One region of the Pandoraea sp. LA3 genome, then DNA from elsewhere that is predicted to be linked to it. Evidence: predicted binding sites of a transcription regulator. Region 1 holds the regulator's gene; each other region holds the start of a gene.

Region 1 (5,387 bases):
AAAACGGCGCCCGTGAAGGGCGCCGTCGGGCAATGCGCAATGCGTGAGATCTCAGGCAGCCGGCGCGTTCGACAGACATTGCTTCATGAATGCCTTGCGATCGTCGCCCTTCTTGCCGGACGCTTGCGTGTTGCAGGTCTTCATCTTTTCCTGCTGGGTCTGCTTGGCTGCCGGGGCGGCACCGCCTGCCGACAGACACTGCTTCATGAACGCCTTGCGGTCGTCGCCCTTCTTGCCGGTGGCTTGCGAGTTGCAAGCCTTCATCTTGTCTTGCTGCGAATTGGTTGCCTTGGGGGCGGATGCCGGTGCGGCGGCCGTCTGGGCGAACACGGGCGATGCGAGCAGCGGGGATGCCAGGAGCAATGCAGCGAGTGCTTTCTTCATGATCGTCTCTCCATAAGGTCGTGACGCACGGGCACAGGGATGGACCGCGTAGCGATTACAACATGATAGAAAACGCGCCGCAATCGCGCGGCGTTGACAGAAAAACGCAAAAGTTGCGGTATACCCGGAGGGTTTGGGGCACTTCGACGGGAAACCGGGGGAGGCGCTCGACACCGGACTGCCGACGCACGCCACCCCGCGGGGAATCAGAGCAGCTTGCCCTGCATGCCGTCCGGATCCTGCATGGCCTGGCGTTGGCGCTCCATGAAGTCCTTGAGCGTATCGATGCCGCGCAACTGCAAGATCGTGTTGCGCACGGCGGCCTCGACCAGCACGGCGAGGTTTCGCCCGGCCGCCACTTGCAGGATCACCTTGTTGATCGGCAGGCCCAGCACGTCGACCGTCTGCGCTTCGAGCGGCAGGCGCTGGAACTCGCCATCGGGGCGGCGCACCAGTTGCACGATCAGTTTGAGCTTCATTTTGCGGCGTACGGCCGTCTCACCGAAGATCGTCTTGATGTCGAGCAAGCCCAGGCCGCGGACTTCCAGCAGGTTTTGCAGCAGCGGCGGGCAGCGACCTTCCACGAAATCGGGGCCAAGTCGCACGAAATCGACGGCATCGTCGGCCACCAGGCCGTGTCCACGGCTGATCAGCTCAAGGCCGAGTTCGCTCTTGCCCAGACCCGAATCGCCGGTGAGCAGCACGCCCATCCCGAGAATATCGATGAAAACGCCGTGCATCGTGCATCGCGGGGCAAACACGCGGGAGATGTACAGGCGCAGGCTGTCGATGACCGACGCCGTGGACAGCGGCGTGGTGAACAGCGGCGTCGAGGAGCGAGTACAGCGCAGCACCAGATCGGGCGGCGCTTCCAGGCCGTCTGCCACCACGAGGAACGGCGGTTCCAGTGCGATGACTTCACCCATATGACGCTTGCGGTTCTCGTCCGTGAGGCGCTGGTAATAGCGCAACTCGGCCTCGCCGAGCACCTGAATCCGGTTCGGGTGGATGAGGTTCAGGTGACCCACGAGGTCGGCGCTGGAGGTGGCCGTAGCCACGCTCTCGGGCGTGAATCCGCGCTCCCACCCCTCATGGCCCGTGAGCCACGACAGACGCAGCGTCGCCGCGTTGTCGTCGAAAATGCTTTGCGCGTTGATGCCGGTCAGTTCCACCGCGTCGCCTCGTTCGGTTGGATGTGAGAGCTATTGAAGTCGTCTGTGTTCGCGGCGGTTCGTACCGGATGGCGCCCGGATCAGGGCTGCCAGTTCGCGAGTGCGGTATGGATCTCGTTCGCGCTCGGGGCGTTGATCAGTGTCTCGCGCATTGTGCGGTCGGAAAGCAACTGCGCAATTTCGGACAAGATCTCGAGATGCTGCTGCGTGGCCTGTTCGGGCACCAGCAGGAAAAACAGCAGGGACACCGGCTGGCCGTCAGGCGCTTCGAAAGGAATGGCTTCTTCGAGGCGGATGAATGCCGCCATCGGATGCTTCAGCCCTTTGATGCGGCCGTGCGGGATCGCGACCCCTTCGCCGAGTCCGGTGGAACCCAGACGTTCGCGGGCGAACAGGTTGTCAGTGACCGTAGCGCGCAGGAGCTGGGCATTCTTCTCGAAGAGAAGGCCGACTTGCTCGAAGACGCGCTTCTTGCTGGTGACGGACAGTCCAAGCAGGATGTTGGACTCAGGTAAGAGTTTGAATAAACGGTTCATCTTGTAATGCGGGCGAACGCTTAGTCGCCCTCCAACCCCCGATTGACCTCGCATTATAGACCACCCGCCGCCGTGCTCGCGGAGTGACACCGAACTGGGCCGAACCATACAAAAGGGGCCGTACTACGGCCCCGCGGTGGGTGTTGCCAGACTTACGAGAGACGGATATACGCTCGGGTGGTTCCTTGCGGGTTTTCGTCAGTGTCAGTCAATGCGATGACCACGCCTGAACCGAGCTTATTGCAGCGGTTCCGCCTCAGGAGGGAGTTGGTGGTGCTTGATAGCCTCGCGACCGTGATCCTGAACCTTGTCCTTGTACTGCACTACCTTGCGGTCGAGCATGTCGATCAGCTTGTCGATGGCGGCATACATATTCTCGTCACACTTCTCGACGAAAATTTCCTTGCCCTTGAGATTCACCGTGACGCTCGCGTTCTGGCGTCCCGCTTTCTCCTTGGACTTGTCGACAGAAAGGATCACCTCGACACTAATGACCTGATCGAAATGCCGCAACACGCGTTCAAGCTTGTTGACGACATATTCTTTCAGTGATGCCGTGACTTCGAGATGATGTCCACTGATCTGAAGATTCATAGCTGCTCTCCTTGCTGAAATGCCGAAGTGCACGCCGCGTCATCGTTGACGCTGGCTGGCATGAGCGCGAGCCATTGACGAGACGCAATGTCGCACTGCGGCGTTATGCCCCAGTCGCCAACATGGCGCACCAGGACTGTCCTACAAAGATTTGCGCAAGTTCACTGCGGGGATTCGCATGGCCTCGCGGTATTTCGCGACGGTGCGCCGCGCCACCACAAAACCTTGCTCTGCCAGCAGTTCCGCGATTCGGCTGTCGGAAAGGGGGCTCTGCGGGTCTTCTGCTCCTATGAGTTGCTTGATGAGTGCGCGGATGGCGGTCGATGACGCAGCGCCTCCGGCTTCCGTTGCCACGTGTGACCCGAAGAAGTACTTGAGCTCGAAGGTTCCAAATGGAGTGAGCATGTACTTACTCGTCGTCACCCGTGAAATCGTGGATTCATGTAAACCCAGCGTATCAGCAATCTCGCGTAAAACCAAGGGCCGCATGCCGATTTCGCCATGCGTGAAGAAGTTCTTTTGACGCTCGACAATGGCCTGCGCGACCCGCAGGATCGTGTCGAAGCGTTGCTGGATGTTCTTGATCAGCCAGCGCGCTTCCTGCAACTGCTGTTGGAGGTTGCCGGTGCCCGGATCGTTCCGGTTGTTTCGCAGAATCCGCGCGTACATTTCGTTGATACGCAGACGCGGCATGACTTCCGGGTTGAGTTCGGCCGTCCAGCCGCTTCCCTGCTTGCGTACCAGCACGTCCGGCACGACGTAGTCGGCCTGCGGCGAGCCATACGCCGCGCCCGGGAACGGGTCCAGCGAGCGGATCAGTTGATGGGCGGCGCGCAGGCCATCCTCGGTCACGCCGAGCAGGCGGCGCAGGCGGGTGTAATCGCGCGCGGCCAGTAATTCCAGGTGATCGGTGACGATGCGAAGCGAGAGCGTACGCACGCTGCTGGCGGGCAGACGCTGAAGCTGCAACCGCAGGCATTCCGCCGGGCTGCGGGCACCCACGCCCGCCGGATCGAAGCTTTGCAGGAGGGCGAGCGCTGCGTTGATCTCTTCGGTCTCGAGCGCCAGTTCTTCGGGCATTTCCGCCTGAATTTCGTCGAGCAGGGAGCCGAGATAGCCGTCTTCGTCGAGCGACTCGATCAGAAACTCCACCAGCGCGCGGTCGCGCGGACTGGCCTTGGTCAGGCGCAACTGGGCCAGCAGATGTTCGCGGAGGTTGGGATGGTCGACGTGCAGTTGCGGGCGCGCGTTGTCGTCGTCGTCCGATGCGCTGCCCGAGCGGGCAAAGTCGTTCAGGCTCCAGTCGCTGCCGTTGTCCTGGGCGTTGTCGTCGAAGCGGGCCTCGCCGTCCAGCTCACGGGCTTCGTCGTGACCATTGGCGGGTTCCGCGCTGTCGTTCGAACTACTGGACGACGAACTCCGCTCGTTGCGCAGCGACCCGTCGGTACCCACACGCACCGAGCCGGCGAGCCAATCGTCCTCGCGTTCGAGCATCGGGTTCTGGGTGAGGGCGTGCTCGACTTCCTGCTGAAGTTCGAGCGTCGACAGTTGCAACAACCGGATCGATTGCTGCAACTGCGGCGTGAGGGTCAGGTGCTGCGAGGTGCGGAGTTGAAGAGTCGGTTTCATAGCGTGTCTCGCCTTCATTGTAGAGGCTTTGTCACGCCAACGGAACCGGCCTGACCTCCTATCGGAGGCAGGGTTTACATGCGAAAAATTTGCTTTACATCCGGAAATTTTCGCCCAGATACACGCGACGGACGCTTTCGTCCGCGACGATCTGGTCAGGTGTGCCGGCGGCGAGCACCGAGCCTTCGCTGATGATGTAGGCGTGATCGCAGATGCCGAGCGTCTCACGCACGTTGTGATCGGTAATCAGGACACCGATGCCACGGTCCTTCAGGAAGCGCACGATGCGCTGAATTTCCAGCACCGCGATCGGATCGACGCCCGCGAACGGTTCGTCGAGCAAAATAAAACGCGGCTGCGTGGCCAGCGCACGCGCGATTTCCACGCGACGACGCTCGCCGCCCGAGAGCGACATGGCCGGATTCTCGCGCAGATGGCTCACCTGAAGCTCGTCGAGCAGCGATTCGATACGGCGCTCGATTTCGTCGCGCTTGAGCGGCTTGCCGTTCGCATCGACCTGCAATTCGAGCACGGCGCGAATGTTGTCTTCGACCGTGAGCTTGCGGAATACCGACGCTTCCTGCGGCAGATACGACACGCCCATGCGGGCGCGCTCGTGAATCGGCAGTTCGCTGATGAGGTTGCCGTCGAGCTGAATTTCGCCGTCGTCGGCGGGCACCAGACCCACGATCATGTAAAACGACGTGGTCTTGCCGGCACCGTTCGGTCCGAGCAGTCCGACGACCTCGCCGCTCTTCACGTCGAGCGACACGTCCTTCACGACGGTACGCGCGCCGTACTGCTTCTTGAGCGAGCGTACGACGAGTGCGCTCGGCTTGCCGGCGAGGCCCGCGCCCTGATTGATGGTCGAGGCGTTGCTGCTGGCGGTGCTGTTGGCAGAATTACTCACGCGGATTCCCGATGGACTTGGAGGGCGACAGCGGCGACATATCGCCCTTGGGGGCTGCGGCCGGCTTGCTCGCGCCAGGCGGCGTTGCCTGCGCACCCGTGGCATTGCGCGGGGCGAGGGTGGCGCGCACACGGCCGTTCGGATTGTTGGCGTTGACCTGAT
Region 2 (5,387 bases), on a different contig from region 1:
AGCGACTCCTTCTTGTCGCCCCGGCCGAAACCGGGGCAAAGCCTGACTGACCGACGATTGCCGTCGATAAGCGGTGATCCGTCGTCTTAGTTGTGGTACGCCGATTCGCCGTGCGAGGTGATGTCCAGACCTTCGCGTTCTTCGTCTTCCGGCACACGCAGACCCAGCACGATGTCGGCGATCTTGAAGGCGATGAAGGCCACGACACCCGACCACACGAGCGTGGTCACCACGCCCTGGAACTGAATCCAGACCTGACCGGCAATCGAGTAATCCGGTGCCACGGCGTTGGCGACGTAGTCGTAGATCCCCGTGCCGCCGAGCGACGGTGCTGCGAACACGCCCGTCAGAATCGCGCCGAGCATACCGCCCACACCGTGCACGCCGAACACGTCGAGTGCGTCGTCGGCCTTGAGCAGGCGCTTCAGACCGTTCACGCCCCACAGGCAGATCACACCGGCGAGCAGGCCGAGCACGATCGAGCCCATCGGACCGACGAAACCGGCTGCCGGGGTCACGGCCACCAGACCGGCCACCGCGCCCGATGCGCCACCGAGCATCGACGGCTTGCCCTTGCCGATCCACTCACCGGCCGTCCACGACAGCGTGGCAGCGGCCGTTGCGAGCAGCGTGTTGACGAAGGCGAGTGCTGCGCCGCCGTTGGCTTCCAGGCCCGAGCCGGCGTTGAAGCCGAACCAGCCGAACCAGAGCAGCGAGGCGCCGATCATCGTCATGGTGAGCGAGTGCGGCTTGAACGCTTCCTTGCCGAAGCCAACGCGCTTGCCAACCATGTACGAACCCACGAGACCTGCGATAGCGGCGTTGATGTGAACCACCGTGCCGCCTGCGTAGTCGAGCGCGCCCTTCTGGAACAGCCAGCCGGCATGTGCGGTGGCAGCGTCAGCGGCGGCCGCGTCGGTGTAGGCATCCGGGCCCGCCCAGAACCAGACCATGTGCGCCATCGGCAGGTACGAGAACGTGAACCAGATGACGGTGAAGAGCAGCACGGCCGAGAACTTGGCGCGTTCGGCGAAGGCACCGACGATCAGCGCGCAGGTAATCGCGGCGAACGCTGCCTGGAAGGCCATATAGGCGTACTCCGGCACGTTCACGCCCTTGCTGAAGGTGGCCGCCACCGAATCCGGTGTCATGCCCTTCAGGAACAGGCGATCGAAGCCACCGAAGAAGGCCCCGCCCTCGGTGAACGCGATGCTATAGCCGTAGATCGCCCACAGCACGACCACGAGCGAGAAGATGATGAAACACTGCATCAGCACGGAGAGCATGTTCTTCGAGCGAACGAGACCGCCGTAGAACAGGCCCAGGCCGGGCAGCGTCATGAGAATCACAAGTGCGGTACAGGTCAGCAGCCACGCGGTGTCGCCCTTGTTCGCGGGGACAGGGGTCGCGGCGGCCGGCGCGGCCGGTGCAGCGGCCTGAGCGGCAGATGCCGGTGCGGCAGCGGGTACAGCAGCGGCAGGCGCAGACGCTTCCGAAGCGGCGGCAGGCGCCGAGGCGTCCTGCGCGAACGCCGCGGTCGAGCCGAGGCCCATGGTGCCCGCAACGCCAGCAAAGGCGGCGGCGAGCAGGAGTTTGGCAAGCAGTTTTTTCATGATTGTTGTCTCTTGTTTAGGACCTTTACAGCGCGTCTTCGCCGGTCTCTCCAGTGCGGATACGGACCACGTGCTCGACGTTGGACACGAAAATCTTGCCGTCCCCGATCTTGCCGGTGCGGGCCGCCTGCTCGATGGCGTCGATCGCCTGATCGAGCAGCGCGTCGCCGATTACCGCCTCGATCTTTACCTTCGGCAGAAAGTCGACGACATATTCTGCACCCCGATACAGCTCGGTATGGCCTTTCTGGCGGCCGAAGCCCTTGACTTCGGTCACCGTAATGCCCGCCACGCCGATGTTCGAGAGCGCTTCACGCACCTCGTCGAGCTTGAAGGGTTTCACAATTGCGGTAATCAGCTTCATGATGAGTCGCTCCTTAGAATGTCTTCGACAACCCTACGACCACGGTAGCTTTGGAGAGCACTTTGCCGGAGTTCGCGGCGGTGTAGTACTTCTCGTCGGCATTCGTATCGACGTAGGAGACCGACACGGTGAAGTTCTTGCCCAGGTCTTTCGACAGGCCGATCTTCCAGTCGGTATAGCTTGCTGCACCGAAGTTATGCACCCACTGGTGACCCACGTGGCCCACGGCCGACAGGCCCCAGAAGCCGATGTCGTAGGTACCCGTCAAATCCAGGTAGCCACTGTTGGTCGTGTCCTGACCGTCCGGGCTCACCAGACCGAACAGACGGGTCAGTGCGTGCGAATACTTCAGCGTGATGGTTTTCCAACCCACGGCGGCATACAGTTCGAACGTATGCGGGCGCGGGAAAAACTGGCCCGTCGGATACGAGCCCGGGTAGTAGTACTGCAGACCACCGACGTCGATGGTCCAGTCAGGGATGATTTCCTTCTTCCAGCCCCCATAAAAATCCATCTCGATGGGCGCGCTGACGGCGGAATTCCCATCCGAGATCCAACTGATGTTCGACGCCCACACGCCGGCGTACAAGCCGGATTCATGTGCAATATCGAAACCGCCCTGAATTGCCGGACGCTTGGCCGTTTGCGAAATACCGCGGAAGCGATAGTCCGAGAACAGACCGACGTTAGCGGTAATGGTCAGCGGCTCGGCTGCCGCGGCGGCGGCGTCGGCCGGCGCTGCTGCCGGTGCGGCGCCATCAGTGGCAGCCTGCGCAAATGCGCCTGCCGACATCGACATAGCACCGAAGAACACAAAGCCAGCCATTGCAGTGGTTACCGCTGTTGACACTTTTTTCATCACTTTCCCCTAAGTTGAATTTTCAACGTCTTGGTACAGCGTGTGGCAGGTTCTGAACTTGGGTAGAGCAACTCCCGTGCCAGCTCCTTCGACCACATGCGCTGCGACGCGCACAATACGAATTTCGGGATAAAAAATTGGCAAAATTGCGGGGACGGTGATGCGGGGGTACGACACCCCGGGAACAACGAATCCCGGCAGACGGTGTCAAATGCTCATCTCCGGGCCGATGGGCCGGGGCGCTTGGCTGGCTGGGCGCAAAAAACGGTGTTAGAGTTGCGCCAACATTGAAAGCCACGCCGGATGCACCACGTTGCACCGGTCTGGCCGGCACGGGGAAGCACACTGACGGTGCAAGCACCAGATCGGTGCAAAGAAACGACGAGAGGAAGGCTTATGAAACCGAACGAGATCCTGCAAGACATGCAAGCCAAGGTGAGCGAGATGCTCAAGCAATCGCCCGCCAAGGATATCGAGCGCAACGTCAAGAGCCTGCTCAACCAGGGCTTCACCAAGCTCGATCTGGTCACGCGCGAGGAATTCGACGTGCAGGCGCAGGTGCTCGCCCGCACGCGCGAGAAGCTCGAAGCGCTGGAAAAGCGCGTGGCCGAACTCGAAGGCCTGCGCAGCGAAGCGCAAGACTAAGGACTCACGGGGGCGCGAAAGCGCCCCTTGTTACATTCGGGCTCGCGCGCCTGCGCGATGCCATGCGCTGCGCCCCTCTCCGATCTCGGTGCTCTCGTCTCCGCCCCCTGCCTATCACCCTGTCACCCTCTCGCCCCATCACTGGCGCCCCACCGCCGATTGACTCCTGACTTCCGAATAAGTAATCGGAATCCTCCTATTCGCATCGCAGACGATTCCGGACACGCCACACCCTGAGTCCGAAAACCCCCGCCCCACCGCGTATTTGCGCCGATAAGACGTTGCGCTGTGCCGCAGGCTTGCATGACTATCAACAGCAACGCGGCAGAACACCTCCTGTTGCGACGACATCGTGTGAACAGGGCGGTTGGGAACAGACGGGGATTACCGGAGATGAAAAAGGAGGAAGGTCATGTCACTGGCGGTTGTCAGCAGCCGGGCGATTACGGGAATGGCGGCGCGGCCGGTTACGGTCGAGGTGCATCTGGCGAATGGACTGCCCGGACTGTCGCTCGTCGGTCTGCCGGATACGGAGGTCAAGGAAAGCCGGGAACGGGTGCGCTCAGCGTTGCAGAACAGCCGTTTCGAGTTTCCGGCACGGCGTATCACGATCAACCTGGCGCCGGCCGACTTGCCCAAGGCATCCGGCTGCTTCGATCTGCCGATCGCGCTGGGCATTCTGGCAGCGAGCGGCCAACTGCCTGAGGCGGGTCTGCGCACACATGAGTTTGCGGGGGAGCTGTCGCTGACGGGTGAACTACGCCCCGTGCGCGGCGCACTGGCGATGGCAAGCGCGATGGCAGCGCAACCGTCGGCGCGCGCACTGGTGTTGCCGGTGAGCAGTGCACAGGAAGCGGCACTCGTCGAAGAAGCGACGGTCTACGGCGCCCGGACCTTGCTGGACGTCTGCGCCCATCTCGCCGAACCGGATGTCGCCACGCCGCTCCCCCGCGCTGTCGTCCCGCGAGCCTCCGGCGATAACGAGGGCCTGACCGGCACACCGACAGGTGACATGGCCGACATGCTCGACATCAAGGGGCAGGAGCACGCCAAGCGCGCGTTGGAAGTGGCGGCAGCGGGCGGCCATCACATTCTGTTCTACGGGCCGCCGGGTACCGGCAAGTCGATGCTGGCGACACGCCTCGCAGGACTGCTGCCGCCGTTGACCAAGGCGCAGGCGGTAGAAGCCGCGACGCTCGCCAGTCTGAGCGCGCGGGGGTTCGACATGCGGCATTGGGGACGTCGTCCGTTTCGTGCGCCGCATCACACGGCATCGTCTGCGGCGCTGGTCGGGGGCGGCAGCGTGCCACGCCCGGGGGAGATCAGTCTCGCCCATCGCGGCATATTGTTCCTCGACGAATTGCCCGAGTTTCAGCGTCGTGTGCTGGAGGTGCTGCGCGAACCGCTGGAGCTGGGACACGTCACGATTTCGCGGGCGGGCGGTCACGCGACGTTTCCCGCGACGTTCCAACTGGTGGCGGCGATGAATCCGTGTCCCTGCGGCGATCTGGGACATCCCGCGCGAACTTGCCGTTGCACGAGCGAGGCAGTGGCGCGCTATCGCAACCGCCTGTCGGGGCCGTTGCTCGATCGCATCGATCTGCATGTCGAAGTCCCAGCACTGAGCGCCGAAACGTTTGCCGCACCCGCCACAGGTGAGTGCAGTGAAGCGGTGGCCGAGCGCGTGCGGCAGGCACAAGCGCGTCAGTTATCGCGTCAGGGGCAATTGAATTGCAGCCTGTCCAATCGTGCGCTGGAAGCGCAATGCGCGTTGGCGTCGCCCGCGCAGGACGTGCTGCACCGGGCGGTGACGCAGCATCACTGGTCTGCCCGTACCTACCACCGGGTGTTGCGCGTGGCGCGCACCATTGCCGATCTGGCGGAGCGCGATGCGATCGACGCCCAC
Region 3 (5,387 bases), on a different contig from region 1:
GATGGACGGCGTGCCGGTGGCGACGCATCGCGTTGATCCGGCGTTGGCGCGCGCGTTCGCCAAGGCCTGGGCGGGCTTGTGGGCGACGACCGGACCCTGTCAGCATTTCTATCGCAAAGAGTTCGAACTCGCGCATGCGCGGGATGGGCGTCTGGCGCAGACCGGACAGCGTGTGGCCGCGATGTTGGCGCCCACTCACGGCGTCGCGTCGACGCCGTCCCCCGAAGTGGCGGCCGAACGTGTCGGGGCCGAGATCGCGTCCTGGCTGGAGACGATCGCTGCTACCGGGCACCGGGGATGGCACTTCCGGGCTGCGCGCGACGCCATGTCGCTCGTCGGCAATCTGTCGCTGCTCGCGATCATTGCGGCGTGTTTCCATCAGCGGCAGGGGCAGGCTCAGCAAGCGCAGGACACGACCGGCGAGCCGTCGCTTCATGGGGCAAGCGACATGGCGGCGGCGAATACGCCGTTCGGCATCCCGTGGGCGGACTGGACGTTGCTGGCGTTCGAAGGTGTGAAGGGAGTACTAACTCAGTCGTTGGGTTCGCCGACGCTGATCCGTCATCATGCCGTGGACGAGGTGCTCAAGCGTATGGAGGCGGGGTGCCGTCTGCTCGAAGCGTGTGTGGTGTTGCCGTCTCCTGCGGCGACCACGTCGTGGCGCAACACGCTCGGCAAGTTGACCCATTCCCGCGACGTCGCAACGCTGTTCACGTTCGCCAATACGGCAATCCCGCCGGCGCGGCTGGGGTTGTGGATGCCGTCGTGGTTCACTGGCCCGTCGCCCATGACAGACGGATACCGGGGCATCTTGCGCGTGGCGGGTCTGATGCTCGACTCGTGTCGCGCGGTCACGAGCCTGCTCGGCACGTGGGCGCGCAACGAAGCGTTCACGCATGACGCCAAACGTCTCACGCAGCGCTGGGAAACGCTCCACGCCAGGCTGGCGCACGTTTCGCCGGACGACGTCGCGACGATGCTCGATCGCGTCGCACGCGTGACGCAGCTCGCCCGCCATTGCGACACGCCGCTGCTGGCGAAGCTGGCATCGCACACAACGCTGCGCGAGTGCTTACTCACCTCGCGCCATCCTTTGTCGGCCAGTCAGATCAAGGCCGCGTGCAGCGAGTTCGACGTGCCGTGTCATGCCTCCTGTGTCGACGGTCTGAACTACCTCAGTCTGCATCCCGCCGAGAGTCCCTGGGGGCAGCGCTGGACCGGCGACGCATGGGAGAGCGGCAGCGCGACTCCGGTGCGTGCGACCTATCGTCTGCTGCTGCTCTATCAACACTGGAGCGCGGCGCTGCTCGAACGCGTTGTGGGCGCGTCGGGCTGCGCCGGTGGGCAAGAGGCGCCGTCCAACAAACCATCGGATACCAAATCATCTGACGAACAGTCGACGCAGCGCGACGCGACTTACGTCGATATCCAGTCGACGTGGCTGTGAGCGCGCGCCGATTCGGTCACGCGACCTTCGCGATGCCTCACCAGTTCGTCTCGCGCTCGGGCGTTGCGGTGATCTTGTGGATCGAGAGATCGGCGCCGTAGTACTCCTGCTCGTCGTCGAGCCGCAATCCGCTCACGCGTTTGATGACGCCGTACACGACATAGCCCCCGGCAAAGGCGATCGCCACGCCCATCAGCGTGCCGACGACCTGCGCGATGAAGCTCACACCGCCTAGACCACCGAGCCATGTCTGGCCGAAGAGGCCTGCGGCCAGACCGCCCCAGATGCCGCATACGCCGTGAAGCGGCCAGACGCCGAGCACGTCGTCGATGCGCAGACGGTTCTGAGTCACCGTGAAGAGCCACACGAAAAGACCGCCCGCCACAGCGCCGACGACCAGCGCGCCCAGCGGATGCATGACGTCCGAGCCGGCACACACGGCGACGAGCCCCGCGAGCGGGCCGTTGTGGATGAAGCCGGGGTCGTCGCGGCCGACCCACATCGCGACGAGCGTGCCGCCGACCATCGCCATCAGCGAGTTCACCGCCACCAGACCGGAAATTCCGCCCACGCGCTGCGCGCTCATGACGTTGAAGCCGAACCAGCCGACGATCAGAATCCACGCGCCGAGCGCGAGGAACGGGATCGACGACGGCGGATGTGCTGCCACCTGACCCTGCCCGTTATAGCGTCCGCGACGCGCCCCGAGATGCAGCACCGCTGCCAGCCCGATCCATCCGCCGACTGCGTGCACGACCACCGAACCCGCGAAGTCGTGGAACGGAGCGCCAAGCGTTCGTGTGAGCCAGTCCTGAATGCCGAGGTGACCGTTCCAGGCAATGCCCTCGAAGAACGGGTAGATCACCCCGACGAGGAAGAACGTGGCCACCGATTGCGGGTGGAACTTGGCGCGCTCGGCGATGCCGCCCGAGACGATGGCCGGGATCGCGGCGGCGAACGTCAGCAGGAAGAAGAACTTGATCAGCGCGTAACCGTTGTGCTCGGACAGCACGGTGGCGCTCGACCAGAAATCGACGCCGTACGCGAGCGGATAACCGATGAAGAAGTACGCGAGACCCGAAACGGCGAAGTCAGTCAGGATCTTGACCAGCGCATTGACCTGATTCTTCTTGCGGACGGTGCCGAGCTCTAGAAACGCAAAGCCGGCGTGCATGGCGAGAACCAGGATCGCGCCGAGCAGCAGGAACAGCACGTCGCCGGGTGTATTGGAATTGGGCATGAATGTGCTCTTTTGGTGCAAACGTGAGGAGAAATGAAGATATGCAAGAGCGATGCCAGATTTATTTATCACTTTGATTTACATGAGGGTTTTGTCTGATGATTCGATGCCGTGGGAGATTTGGTGCACGTTCATGGTGCTCTCATGCGCTGCAATGATCGATCGTCGTGCACGCACGGTTGCCTGACCGATGGCGGGCGCCGTGAAAGCGTCGGTAGGGGATGGGCGATGGCGCACGCGATGCGTGTCACGAACGCGCGGTATAGAATCGAGCGTTCTCGCGGCAACGGGGCGCTACTCCGGTCCGTTGCCGACGATTCCGCGACGACGCCGAACCCCGGCGGGCCAACACGCGGCGCAAGCGAGCAAACAGCGAACGCAGAAAACAATGGCGATGTTGCATCGGATCGCAACATCGACAACCGCACGACCACGGACAAATCTCAGAGGAAAACCATGATCTTTGAAATCGCCCAGATCGAAGTGAAGCCCGGCAAGGAAGCCGAGTTCGAACAAGGTGTCGCCAAGGCTGCGCCGCTGTTCAAGGGCTCGAAGGGCTGCCACGGCATGCGTCTGCTCAAGTCCATCGAGCAACCGACGCACTACAGCCTCGTCGTGACCTGGGAAACGCTGGAAGACCACACGGTGCACTTCCGCAACTCGGAAGCTTTCGCCCAATGGCGCGCACTGGTGAGCGAGTGCTTCGCATCGCCGCCGAACGTCGGCCACGTGACGGAAGCGCTGATCGGCTTCTGAGTCCCGTTGCGATCGACGTCGATCGCGTACGAATGCGGACGTCGAGCTAAGGCATTCCGGGCACCGAAGGCGGCGACGGAGCGAGTCTCCGTCGCCGCTTTTGCTTTGCTGGAAAAAGTGAGGGGGCGCGACGCCCGACAGATGAGATCAGGGTTAACGCGATATCTCTCAAGAAAAGTTTTCAGATAACATGCAAACCTGAAAAGTATCGGACGATCTGAACGCATGGCTGCCAAACCCAGGACCCTGACCGAGCAGGTTGCACAGCAGTTGCTGGACGCCATCCGGCAGGGCGTGTATCCCGTCGGCACCAAACTGCCGACCGGCAAGCAGCTTTCCGAGACGTACGGGGTGAGTCCCGCCGTGATTCGTGAGGTGACGGAACGGCTGCGCGCGCAAGGGTTGATCGACAGCCGTCAGGGCGCGGGCGTGACCGTGAAGGCGCGCACGCCGCAGAGCGGGTTTCAGGTGCCGGTCGGACAAAATGCCGCCGACCTCGCCAGCGTCTACGAGCTCCGTCTCGATCTGGAAAGTACCGCCGCAGCGCTCGCCGCCGTGCGTCACACCGACGACGACATTCGGGAGCTTGAAAGCATTCTCGGGAAGCTGGAGACGAACCTCTATCACGCGGAAAACGGCGTGGAGTTCGACACCGCCTTCCACGTCGCCATCGCACGCGCTACGCACAACCGCTATTACTCCGATCTGCTGCAATACCTGAACCTGCAAATCCGTCAGGTCGTGCAGGCGGCGCGCACGAATACGCTGCGCCACGAAGGGCTCGCCGCGCAGGTGCATCAGGAACACCTGGCAGTCTTCAACGCCATCAAGGCGCGCGATCCGCTGCTCGCCAAAGCGGCGTCGCTCTCGCATTTGTTGCGGGCATCTGCGCGGCTTGGGCTGACGCTGCCCGGGCGCGACATCATCACCGGCGCCATTGCGCCGATCCAGCCGTGAACCTGCGTGAATCCTGCCTGAGCGTGTGTGCTTCCTCAGACGCCATCCCCACACCGTAACCCCCGACGCGTGAACCTATGACCATCACCGCTTTCGCTCAACGCCTGATCGACGCCATCGGCGCCGACAGCGTGCTCACTTCCTCCGACGACATCGCGCCGTGGCTCGCCGACTGGCGCGGCATGTATCGCGGCCATGCGCAGGCCGTCGTACGTCCGCGTACGACGCAGGACGTCGCCAACGTGCTCGCCCTGTGCCAGAGCACTGCCACGCCGGTCGTGCCGCGCGGTGGCAACACCGGGCTGTGCGGTGGCGCCACGCCCGACAAGTCCGAGCAGAACGTGGTGCTGAGCCTCGATCGCATGAACGCCGTGCGCAGTCTCGACACCATTGCCAACACATTGGTCGCCGAAGCCGGTTGCATTCTCGAAGACCTGCAACGTACCGCGCGCGAGGCTAACCGGCTGCTGCCGCTCAGCCTCGCGGCCGAAGGTTCGTGCCAGCTCGGCGGCAATCTTGCGACGAACGCCGGCGGCGTGAACGTCGTGCGCTACGGCATGACGCGCGAGTTGGTGCTCGGTGTCGAAGCCGTGCTGCCGAATGGCGAGATCCTTCATGGTCTGCGCACGCTGCGCAAGGACAACACCGGATACGACCTCAAACAACTGCTGATCGGCTCCGAGGGCACGCTGGGCGTGATCACGGCGGCGGCGCTGCGTCTGTATGCACCCACGCCGGTGCGTCAGGTGGTGATCGCGGCGGTCACGTCGCCCCGTCAGGCGCTGGAGCTCTATGAGTTGCTGTTCGCCGAATGCGGGCCGCGCATGCAGGCGTTCGAGTTCTTTACCGGCGAGTGCGTCGATCTCGTCATGGCCCACGTGCCTGGGGTGCGTGCCCCGTTCGGCGAGCGTCATGCCGGTTACGTGCTGGTCGAGCTTGCCGACACGGCCGACGAGCAGGCACTGAACGCTTTGCTCGAACGTGTGA

The links. The regulator sigma-54, encoded in region 1, starts transcription at its own class of promoters, with help from an activator protein. The targets are predictions, from matches to a motif close to TGGCANGNAANCTGCTTT.
Region 2: C5N93_RS21865 (TorF family putative porin) is a predicted target of sigma-54. The motif match lies at 2,901-2,918, and genes of this name have one in related genera.
Region 3: C5N93_RS28230 (ammonium transporter) is a predicted target of sigma-54. The motif match lies at 2,728-2,745, and genes of this name have one in related genera.

What each region holds. Positions count from the first base shown of each region.
Region 1 covers NZ_PTPY01000034.1:217,664-223,050, reverse strand. The annotation lists gene C5N93_RS15180 (PsiF family protein) at 52-384, opposite strand; gene hprK (HPr(Ser) kinase/phosphatase) at 591-1,556, opposite strand; gene ptsN (PTS IIA-like nitrogen regulatory protein PtsN) at 1,637-2,092, opposite strand; gene raiA (ribosome-associated translation inhibitor RaiA) at 2,330-2,686, opposite strand; gene C5N93_RS15160 (RNA polymerase factor sigma-54) at 2,828-4,315, opposite strand; gene lptB (LPS export ABC transporter ATP-binding protein) at 4,410-5,180, opposite strand; gene lptA (lipopolysaccharide transport periplasmic protein LptA) at 5,218-5,387, opposite strand, start outside.
Region 2 covers NZ_PTPY01000036.1:757,037-762,423, reverse strand. The annotation lists gene amt (ammonium transporter) at 87-1,553, opposite strand; gene C5N93_RS21870 (P-II family nitrogen regulator) at 1,639-1,977, opposite strand; gene C5N93_RS21865 (TorF family putative porin) at 1,991-2,836, opposite strand; gene C5N93_RS21860 (accessory factor UbiK family protein) at 3,233-3,481, shown strand; gene C5N93_RS21855 (YifB family Mg chelatase-like AAA ATPase) at 3,894-5,387, shown strand, end outside.
Region 3 covers NZ_PTPY01000041.1:392,649-398,035, forward strand. The annotation lists gene C5N93_RS28225 (hypothetical protein) at 1-1,447, shown strand, start outside; gene C5N93_RS28230 (ammonium transporter) at 1,485-2,687, opposite strand; gene C5N93_RS28235 (antibiotic biosynthesis monooxygenase family protein) at 3,144-3,443, shown strand; gene C5N93_RS28240 (FadR/GntR family transcriptional regulator) at 3,669-4,400, shown strand; gene C5N93_RS28245 (FAD-binding oxidoreductase) at 4,478-5,387, shown strand, end outside.